DNA from 2 places in the Herminiimonas sp. NPDC097707 genome. Region 1 is predicted to be linked to the other one. Evidence: predicted binding sites of a transcription regulator. Region 1 holds the regulator's gene; the other holds the start of a gene.
The links. Region 1 encodes FliA, which starts transcription of late flagellar genes. Its sites were predicted from a motif close to CTAAAGTTTNNNNNNNNNNNGCCGNTA; they were not measured.
Positions count from the first base shown of each region.

Region 2: ACIQW9_RS05930 (flagellin) is a predicted target of FliA. The motif match lies at 2,526-2,552, and genes of this name have one in related genera.

Region 1 covers NZ_JBIWCI010000001.1:718,208-723,648, forward strand. Annotated here, with positions in the region: gene flhA (flagellar biosynthesis protein FlhA) at 1-225, shown strand, start outside; gene flhF (flagellar biosynthesis protein FlhF) at 222-1,493, shown strand; gene ACIQW9_RS03415 (MinD/ParA family protein) at 1,486-2,301, shown strand; gene ACIQW9_RS03420 (RNA polymerase sigma factor FliA) at 2,305-3,036, shown strand; gene ACIQW9_RS03425 (flagellar motor protein) at 3,018-3,758, shown strand; gene motD (flagellar motor protein MotD) at 3,796-4,581, shown strand; gene ACIQW9_RS03435 (DUF1345 domain-containing protein) at 4,780-5,436, shown strand.
Region 2 covers NZ_JBIWCI010000001.1:1,238,196-1,243,636, forward strand. Annotated here, with positions in the region: gene ACIQW9_RS05920 (response regulator) at 1-201, shown strand, start outside; gene ACIQW9_RS05925 (GGDEF domain-containing protein) at 395-1,966, shown strand; gene ACIQW9_RS05930 (flagellin) at 2,672-4,534, shown strand; gene ACIQW9_RS05935 (flagellar protein FlaG) at 4,650-4,997, shown strand; gene fliD (flagellar filament capping protein FliD) at 5,196-5,441, shown strand, end outside.

The sequences.
Region 1 (5,441 bases):
ATCGAGCCGGGCCTGGCCGATACGATCGCCGCGCAAGCCGAAGCGGCGACGCGTCAACAGGAGCAAATGGGATTGACGCCGGTACTGCTGGTGCCGGCACAGTTAAGGGCACTGCTGGCGCGTTTCCTGCGCCGTGCATTGCCGCAGTTGAAAGTTCTTTCGCACGCAGAAGTGCCCGATTCAAAAACGATTAGAGTTACTAGCTTAGTTGGAGGCCAGGTATGAATGTAAGAAAATTTACGGCAAGCACGTCGCGCGGCGCATGGAGCCTGGTGCGTGAAGCGCTGGGTCCCGATGCCGTGATTCTTTCCAATCGCGCAGTCGAAGGCGGGGTTGAGATTCTGGCGCTGGCTGGAGAAGATATGGCATCGCTGGCTGAGCCGATGGTTGAGAAAACGATTTCGGAAACCACGCTGGCAGCTCTGGCGCCCAAGTATCAAACGCAGCAGGCTGCACAGCCGGCACCGTTAGCCATTGCCTCCAGCGCACCGCTGCAAGCAGCAGCCAGCGAAATCAACAGCGCCGAACTGCACAGTGTGATGAGTGAAATCCGTTCCATGCGTGGCATGCTGGAAATGCAATTGGCTGAACTGGCATGGACCGACCAGCACAAACGCGAGCCGGCCAAATCCGGCGTATTGCGTGAAATGCTGGCAGCCGGATTCAGCGCCAGTCTGGCGCGTTATCTGACTGAAAGAATGCCGGCCGGCGCCAGCAAGCAGAGTGGCATGGATTGGATCAAGGCGATCCTGACGCGCAATCTGGCGACTATCGGCAATGAAAACGAAATCCTGGAAAAAGGCGGCGTCTACGCTCTGGTCGGTCCAACCGGTGTCGGCAAAACCACGACTACCGCGAAACTGGCGGCGCGTTGCGTGATGCGTCACGGTCCGGGAAAACTGGCCTTGATCACGACTGACGGTTATCGTATCGGCGGCTACGAGCAGTTGCGCATCTACGGCAAGATTCTCGGCGTGATGGTGCATTCGGTGAAAGATGAAGCCGACCTGCGCATCGCACTCGATGAGCTCAAGGGCAAGCATACGATATTGATCGATACGGTCGGCGTCAGTCAGCGTGACAAAATGGTGGCAGAACAGATCTCAATGTTGACGGGCGCAGGCAGCCAGGTCAAACGTCTGTTGTGCCTGAACGCCACCTCGACCGGAGAAACGCTCAATGAAGTTGTGCGTTCCTACATGGGCGATGGCTTGGCCGGTTGCATATTGACCAAACTTGATGAAGCTGCAACCATAGGTAGTGCACTAGATGTAGTCATCAGACAGAAATTAAACTTATACTACGTGGCGAATGGACAGCGCGTGCCGGAAGACCTGCATGTCGCGAACCAGCAATATCTGGTCGACCGTGCATTCAAACTCAAACGTGAGACAGCGCCATTCCAGTTCAATGATGCGGAAATTCCTTTGGTAATGGCAAATACAGCAAAAGCAATGAACGATAAAAGTCTGCGTGAGGTGATTCTTGGCTAGTTTTGAATGTGATCAGGCAGAAGGTTTGCGGCGCATGCTGGCCGGACCGAAGCCGCGCATTTTTACTTTTTTGTCCGCCACTTCGGTTGCCGATAAAAGTGCAATGCTGGTCAATTTGAGCGCCTCTCTTGCTTCCGGCGGCAGCGATGTCGTGCTGCTGGATGCCTGCGCATCGACAGCCGGCATCACGCGCCGCATGGGTGTCGATATGCAAGCGACCCTGCTGGATGTGGCACGTCAGCAGCGTGCCTTGAATCAGGTCGTGCAGTCCATGCCGCAGGGTTTTGGCCTTGCTTCGCTGACCAGTGGTTCAATCCATGCCGCCAGCCGCGATGCAGATCAGTTGCGTCGCCTGTCCAATGCATTCGGCGTGCTGGCAGCACAGTCCGATGTGCTGGTGGTGGATGCCGAGCTGGATAAGAATGACAATTTTCCGATTCCCGGTATGGCGAGCGGCGATATCGTGGTGCAGGTTTCTCCGGCTGCCGCATCGATCAAGGAAGCGTACTCGCTGATCAAGCGTCTCAACGCGCAACTGGGGCGCCGGCCATTCGGTATTCTGGTCACTGATGCCGATGAACGCGAAGCACACATCGTCTATCAAAACATGGCGCAGGCAGCCAGCCGCTATCTGGCCGTGCAGCTGCAGTTCATCGGCTCGATACCGTCCGACGATCACCTGACACGCGCCGCACGCCTGGGACGCGCAGTGATTGACGCCTTCCCGATGGCAGGCGCCTCGGTGGCATTTCGTCGTCTTGCAGAACGTTTTGCATTATCCGCCCATGGCGCCAAGTTCGGGGCCTGAGCAATGTACACGGCAGATGGAAGATCGGATAGGGACCACCTGGTAAGCCAACATGCGCCGCTGGTCAAGAAACTGGCGCATCAGATGAAAGCCAAGTTGCCGCCCAGCGTGGAAGTCGACGATCTGATTCAGGCCGGCATGATAGGGCTGCTCGATGCAGTCGGCCGCTACGAAGAAACGCATGGCGCGCAATTTGAAACCTACGCAGTGCAACGCATACGCGGCGCCATGCTGGACGAATTGCGCAGCAGCGACTGGATGCCGCGCAGCATGCGTCAAAACATGCGCAAGATCGAGGTGGCGATGAACAGCTTGCAGCAAAAGCTGGGTCGCCCACCGAATGAAAGTGAAGTCGCCAAGCAGCTCAAGTTATCGCTGGCCGATTATCAGGATTTGCTCAGCGATGGCGGCGGCCACCAACTGGTCTATTACGAAGATTTTCACGATAGCGAAGACAACGAGCATTTCCTCGATCGCTATTGCACGGACGAATCGCCCGATCCCTTGCAGAATTTGATGAATACCGGTTTCCGCTCAGCGGTGATCGCTGCTATCGAAGCCTTGCCGGAGCGCGAAAAAATCCTGATGAGTCTGTACTACGAACAGGAAATGAATCTGAAGGAAATCGGCGCCGTCATGGGCGTAACCGAATCCCGTGTGTCTCAACTACATAGCCAGGCCATCGCCAGGATGCGTGCAAACTTGAGGGAGAAGGCGTGGACTGGGGTAGCTTAATTGGTATCGTGCTTGCGCTCGGCGGCATACTTGCCGGGCAAATGCTGGAAGGCGGAAAACTCGGCTCTCTGGTACAGCCGGCGGCCTTCATTATCGTCATTGTCGGCACGATAGGTGCGGTGCTGCTGCAAAGCGGCTGGCACAACTTTGCGACCGGTCTGAAAATGGCCGGCCGCGTTTTTATGCCGCAGGACGATAATTACGCGAGCCTGATGCATGACGTCACCAACTGGAGCACAGTGGCGCGCCGTGAAGGCTTGCTGAGTCTGGAGCGCATGATCAAGGATGTCCACGATCCATTCGTCGCACACGGTTTGCGTCTGATTGTCGACGGTGTCGATCCGCATAAATTGCGCGAAGTGCTGGATATGGAAATCGGCGCGTATGAAACGCAGCAACGCCTGTCGATCAAGATATGGGAAGCAGCCGGCGGTTACGCACCTACCATCGGCATTCTGGGCGCCGTTCTGGGTTTGATCCATGTGATGGAAAACCTGTCGGATCCGTCCCGTCTTGGTAGCGGTATCGCCGTGGCTTTCGTGGCGACGATTTACGGTGTCGGTTTTGCCAATCTGGTGTTCCTGCCGATTTCCAGCAAACTCAAGGCCATCGTCAATCGCGATGTCTTCAAGCATGAAATGCTGGCCGATGCATTTGCCGGCATTGCCGCTGGTGACAATCCACGCTTGATCGAAGAGCGGATGAATATCTATCTGATGTAAGGCAACTTTGCTTCCATCATCGGCAGACTGAGCACACATGGCGCGTAGAAAACACGAAGAAGAACACGAAAATCATGAGCGTTGGCTGGTGTCTTATGCCGACTTCATTACCTTGCTGTTTGCCTTTTTCGTCGTCATGTATGCAATTTCTTCGGTCAACGAAGGTAAATACCGCATCCTGTCCAACTCGCTCGGCATTGCATTCAGCGGCATCACGCCCAAAGCGCCGGCGCTGAAAGATCCGGTTGAATCGAGCGCGCCCATATTACCGCTGCCCATGCCGGTACAATCGCAATCGCAGCGCGCCAATGATGCCGCCACCAAACGCGAAAAAGCCCGCATGACCAATATCGCACGCGATATCCTGAAGGCGATGGCGCCGCTGATCAGGGAAGGCAAAGTGCGCGTGACACAAACCAATCGTGGCGTCAGCGTCGAAATCAATGCCAGCGTGCTGTTTGCACCCGGCGAAGCCAAGCTCAGTGCACAATCCGAAAAAGCCTTGCGCGCCGTGGCGGAAGTCTTGAACAAGGTCGATAACGACATTCAGGTCGAAGGCCACACCGATAATGTCCCGATCAACAATGCGATGTTCCCGTCCAACTGGGAATTGTCCGCCGTGCGCGCCAGCAGCGTGGTGCGCCTGTTTCTCGACAGCGGGATGAATGAAAAACGCCTGGTCGCGATGGGCCACGGCGCCAATCAACCGGTCGACAGTAACGAGACGATGGACGGGCGCTTGCGTAATCGTCGCGTGCAACTGATGATTCTTTCTGGCTTGCCGGATGTCGTGACTGAAGTGCCTGTCACTGCGGAAGATTGATCAAGGTTCAAAGAAACGTTCCAGGCCGAAGCCGTGTTAAAGATTGGGCTGCTTGCCTGATCTTTTATTTTCTTCGCCAAAGTGCATAAAGTATTTGCGTGAGCGTCATATGTATCGTTTGAATCGGCGGTATATTCATCGCTACAAGAAATTGCCCTGAATCGGAAATTTCCCCTGATCTTGACGGTGACTCTGTTCATGCATAAGACATCTCGCTTTGCCCATTCCCACCTGCGCCTGACATCGATCGTCTTGACCGGTCTCATCGTCGGCATCGTTACGCCTGATTCCTGGCGGCTGGTGACGCGGTTTTTGGTTGGGTGGAATGTTGCGGTATGGGCGAATCTGTTGCAGATGGGGTGGGTGATGGCCACAGCCAATCGCGCACGGGTGAGGGAAATTGCGGGGCGCGAGGATGATGGTGCAGTGACGGTGCTGGGGATTTTGTCTATCGTGGCGACCTTGAGTCTGGTTGCGATCGTCCTTGAGTTGACGTCGGCAAAAGGCCTGTCCGGTGCGTTGAAATTTTCCCATTACGTGTTTACCGGCATGACGGTATTGGGTTCCTGGCTGTTGCTGGGAGCGATTTACACCTTTCATTACGCGCGCCTGTATTACCAATCACCAGCAAATCGGAGAGCATTGCGTTTCCCGGATGCGGAGCTCAATCCGGATTATTGGGACTTTCTATATTTTTCTTTTACGATCGCCGTGGCTGCGCAGACTTCTGATGTGACGGTGATGTCTCCCGGCATGCGCAAGGCAGTGCTGGCGCAGTCGGTGCTAAGTTTTCTATTCAACGTCGCTATCATCGGTTTGTCGATCAATATCGCAGCTGGCTTGATCGGAACTTGATTTCA
Region 2 (5,441 bases), 520 kb from region 1:
CTGCATGAAACCCTGTCCGATCGTGAGTATCAAACTCTGACCATGATCGCCTCCGGTAAAACTGTCAGCGATATTGCGGCAGAACTGGTGTTATCGGTCAAAACCATCAGCATGTATCGCTCACGTCTGCTGCAGAAAATGAAACTCCGCCACAACGCAGAATTAACCCACTACGCAATCAAAAACCATCTGGTTGACTAATATAGTGCGCACGGAAAATTCGCCGGCTTGATGACAGGTGGCGGATCAGGGCACAGTTTATTTACATAGTGACAATCCGGCAAAGTAGCCACTATTTGCCGCGTTGATTCGCTTATCAAACCCATCCCGCCTGTCTTATTATTCACGGATAGGCTGAAATTCAGTCACCCAATAATAAAGCGCACGCGCCGTCATGCCAGAAAAATCAACGCAAAATCCCGCCGAAATTGCACGCGAAGCATTTCGCCAGTTAGCCACCCGCAAGATTGCCCCTACCCCTGATGCCTATCGCAAGATTTATGATGAGATCGCCGGTTATGCGATACAACCCAGCGCAGAAGAAGTACTCGGCGAATTTGCCGGCACCCTGCTCTCTGCCCCCGATCTTGCGCCGCTAGGAAAAGTCTTACAGGAAGCCGCCGCGACATCCTACTGGCCGGATTTCGGTAAAGGTCTGGAGCAACTGCTCAAGCATTACCAGACTCAGCTGTCTGCACGCAACACGACTACCTCCAGCACCAGCAGTGTCGCCAGCAGCGCGCTGCCATCTCTGATCGACGACCCGCAACCGGCCCTGTTACGCGACTTGCTGATGCGCACGCTGACGCTGGCAGTCGCCTCCCTGTTGCAGGGTGCGCCGGAACTGGCGGAAGAATCCGAAGCGCTCGGACGATCCATCAAGGAAGCGCACAGCGAGGCCGCACTCAATGAAATTTCCGTACGACTGAAACAACTCTGCTTCAAGATCGAACTGAAAAGCGGCGACATGGCCGAACAGCATGAACTGCTGCTACGCCTGTTCAAACTGCTGCTGGAAAACATCGGCAGTCTGATCGACGACGACTCATGGCTGCATGGACAGATCGAAGCCGTCCAGAACCTGATTGCCGGCCCGATCAACGACGCTGCGCTGCGCGAAGTCATGCGCAGTCTGAAAGAAGTGATCTACAAGCAAGGTACGCTGAAACACAGCCTGGTTGAAGCAAAAGACACGGTAAAGGACATGATGATCACGTTTATCGACCGGCTGGGAGAGATCGCCACCACAACCGGCAACTATCACCAGAAAATCGACAAGTATTCCAAACAGATCATCGCCACCGCCGATGTCGGCAAGCTGAGCAAGATCCTCGATGAAGTGATGAAGGAAACACGTATTGCCCAGAACGAAGCATTACGTTCGCGCGACGCGATCCTGGCCGCACGCAAAAACGTGGAAGATGCCGAAGCGCGCATCCATAATCTTGAAGCCAAGCTCGAACAAATGAGTGAATTGGTGCGAGAAGACCAATTAACCGGCAGTCTCAACCGTCGCGGCCTGGAAGATATTTTCGAGCGCGAACTGGCCCGCGCAGAGCGGCGCGGCACGCCGCTCTGCATCGCCATGCTCGATCTGGATGATTTCAAGAAGATCAACGACAAATACGGCCACTCTGCCGGTGACGAAGCCCTGATCCACCTGGTGCGCGTGATCAAGGAAACCTTGCGCTCGATGGACGTCATCGCCCGCTTCGGCGGCGAAGAATTCCTCATCGTGTTGCCGGATACCGGCATGGATGAGGCCGTTCAGACCGTCACGCGTCTGCAAAGAGAATTGACCAAGCAGATCTTCATGCATAACCACACCCGCCTGCTAATGACCTTCAGCGCCGGCGTTGCCTTGCGTAATGAGCAAGAAGATCAAAAATCGATGATAGAGCGTGCCGACAAGGCCTTGTACGAAGCCAAGCGTACCGGAAAAAACCGCGTAATCTCTGCCGGATAACTGTGCGTAACAAGTTGAGCCTTCTGAGTTGAACAAGCATCCGGCACCGGATGCTTGTTCAAGCCCAGTAGCCGGACGACATCTGCAGCACTATCACCGAACTTCGTAATAAATCCCATCAACGCTTGCGCCACATGATAGCTCCGGGGAGTCGGGCCGCCTGTCATTCCTGCCCCCGCTATCGTCAACCACCATCCGCTAACGCCCCCTGATATTGCCAAGGATGCATCGTCGTGCTCATGACTGTTCTTGAGCGTAGCACCAGACGGGTGTGATCTTGCGCTCATACTGGCATTACGGTTGCATGAAAAACAAGGGGCAAGCTCTCATGCAAGATGCAGCATTGTCCTCAGTCGCTCACCATCTCCGGTTTTTACAAACTATTTTCAGAGTGAAAACCGACTATACCAAGCAGTTTTCGCCATCCTGTCGGCACCTTTTCGCATAACTTAAGGGTAGCGGATCAAAAATATACTCCTAAAGCTTTTTGTTGCTCTGACGAAAAAGAGTTACGTGGCAAGTGTCGCGGCGAAGCAGAAAATTTAAATCGCAGTCCGGATTAAACTTTTTCCAAAACCGTCCGTTACCAGTTGCAACAAGACTGATTTTCCTCTGCGAATCAAATAAGCAGGTTGGTTGAGGAAATCAGTATTGAACGCAACAAGCTGCTAGTTCACCCCCGAAATCTTTTACAGGAGTCATAAAATGGCCGCCGTAATTAACACCAACCTTGCATCACTCAATGCCCAACGTAACCTGAACACATCACAGTCAGCGTTGAACACATCCTTGCAACGCCTGTCATCCGGCCTGCGCATCAACAGCGCAAAGGACGATGCTGCAGGTTTGGCAATTTCCGAGCGTTTCAACACACAAATTCGCGGCCTGAACGTCGCAGTTCGTAACGCAAACGATGGTATCTCCCTGGCGCAAAGTGCTGAGGGTGCAATGACCGAAATCGGCAACAACTTGCAACGTATCCGTGAACTGGCAGTGCAATCACGTAATGCAACCAACTCCGTATCGGATCGCGCTGCGTTGGATGCAGAAGCACAACAGTTGAAAGCAGAAGTTGATCGCGTTGCAGACACCACCGCATTCAACGGCTTGAAACTGCTGGACGGTTCTTTCACAGCACAAGCATTCCAGGTTGGCGCCAACCAAGGCGAAACAATTGATATCGCCTCCATCGTCAATGCAAACTCAACTTCCCTGGGTACGTGGGACTCTGTTGCAGCACCAGCTGTTGCCGGATCCTACACGGTCGCATCAGTAAGCAACTTCAATTTCGGCGCTGCAGCTGCGTCACCGGCAACCTACACATCAGGTACTGTCGCCGCCGGCGATTACAGCACCACCGGTACGAACTCAGCTGCGACTTATACGACCGACACGATTGGCGCCGGTACAGCAGGTCAGACTTTCTCAATTACTCCTGCAAATGGCACCGCCTTTACAGTCGCATTGGCTGCCCCCACCACCGATGCGGCCGATATGTTGGCGGAAATTACCAGCACAGCTGGATATGCCGCTGCCGGCTTTACCGTTGCATTAGGTGCAGGCGCAGATTCTGACAAGCTTGTCTTCACAAACTCGACCACAGGCGCAGGTAACATCGCAATTGGTGGTACCAATGCTGCCCTGATCGCAGGTGGTACCGTAGTTGATACAGCTGGTAGTGCTGTCGATACAAGTGCCAACAAAACCTTCACCCTGCAAGGTCCTGGCGGCGCAGCTTCCACCTTCACACTTTCGTCGAACATCACCAGCGCAGCCGACATGGTTGCCGCTATCACCGGTGGTGCAAACACCGCAGCTTATGCTGCCAGCGGCGTAACGGCGGCAGTCGGAACCGGCGCGAATGCAGGTAAAGTCGTGTTCACCGCAACAACCCCAGGCGCAGGCGCCGTGACGATCGCCGGCACTGACAATGCCTTGCTCACCACGGGCGGCGTTGCAGCAGCCGGTGGTGCAGCCGGCGCCAGCAATGCCTCAGGCTTTTCGGTGGACGGCACTGCCGTTTCCCTTACCACCAATGTCACCGATCAGGCTGGCATGATAGCCGCTCTCCAGGCTCAACTCACCGGCTACACGGTTGCCGCAAGCGGTGCGTCTGGCTTCAGCATCACCAGCGCTACGGCTGGCGTGGCAACGCCAGCGGCCATTAGTGCTTTCACTGGCAACGGCAATGCGGCTTTCGGCGGCGGTACCGCAGTTGCCGGTGTTGATGCGGTTGTCGCTACTAGTCAGACTGGTTTCGCCACGCTGAATATCACCTCAGCAGCCGGTGCAGATAACGCAATCCTGGCGATGGACGGCGCGTTGACAGCGATCAACACCGCTCGTGCATCCATGGGCGCGATTCAAAACCGCTTTAGCTCGGTCGTTGCAAGCGTGCAAACCACAGCAGAAAATCTGGCTGCATCACGTAGCCGGATTCTGGATACTGACTTTGCAGCAGAAACAGCCAATCTGACCCGCGGTCAGATCCTGCAACAAGCTGGTACCGCGATGCTGGCGCAAGCCAACTCGCTGCCGAACGGCGTGCTGGCCCTGTTGCGCGGTTAATAGCCGGGCAAGCAAGCAGTCCTTCGTCAATCGGCCCGATGCAGATCGGGTCGCTTGAAGAACAGGTCCCGCCCGGCATTTTGCTGGTCGGGACATTTTTGCAAATGGAGTCTTCATGACTATCTCGTCTATCGGTAACGCCGTTGTAGCAAGCGTTCGGTTGCCCGCACCACACGTCGCTGCCCAAACCGCGCCTGCGGTCTCGGACATTGCACCTGCAGCAGCCACTCCGCCACCGGAAGCGGCACACTTGTCACAAGCGGTTGCCAGCATCAATCAGGCGATGCAAAAGATGGGGTCAGGACTGGAGTTCTCGATAGATCAGGAATCGCAACGCACGATCGTCAAAATTGTCGATCAACAAACCAAAGAATTGATCCGGCAAATGCCATCGGCAGAAACGCTGGAAATTGCCAAGGCGCTGGATCGCGTACAAGGATTGCTGATCAGTTTGCGCGCCTGATTTCTATCGCTCACAGCAATAGAAACCTTGTATGTCAACGCTGTCATACCAAATTCACAAGCACGCAGCCATGCCCTGTGTAGCGCACTGCGGTCTTATCTTCTTGTCAAAATTTGAATTAGCAACATAAAACCCTTCTAAAGTCCGGTTTGATTCTGCCGATAACGGTTTACATTAGTACTTTCTGCAGGAGGAATCGTGGCTCTCAACGTTGGATCAAATCTGGATGTCAACTCCATCGTCACACAATTGATGGTGGCTGAGCAACGACCGCTCTCTATCCTCACGACCAAGGAAACCAGCTATAAAGCCAAGCTCTCCGCCTACGGCGCCCTGAGCAGCGCCTTGTCGTCTTTCCAGGCCAAGGTCGCGACCTTAAGCGATATATCCAAATTCATGCAGTTCGGTGCGACATCGACCGACGCTACCATTGCATCCGCCACC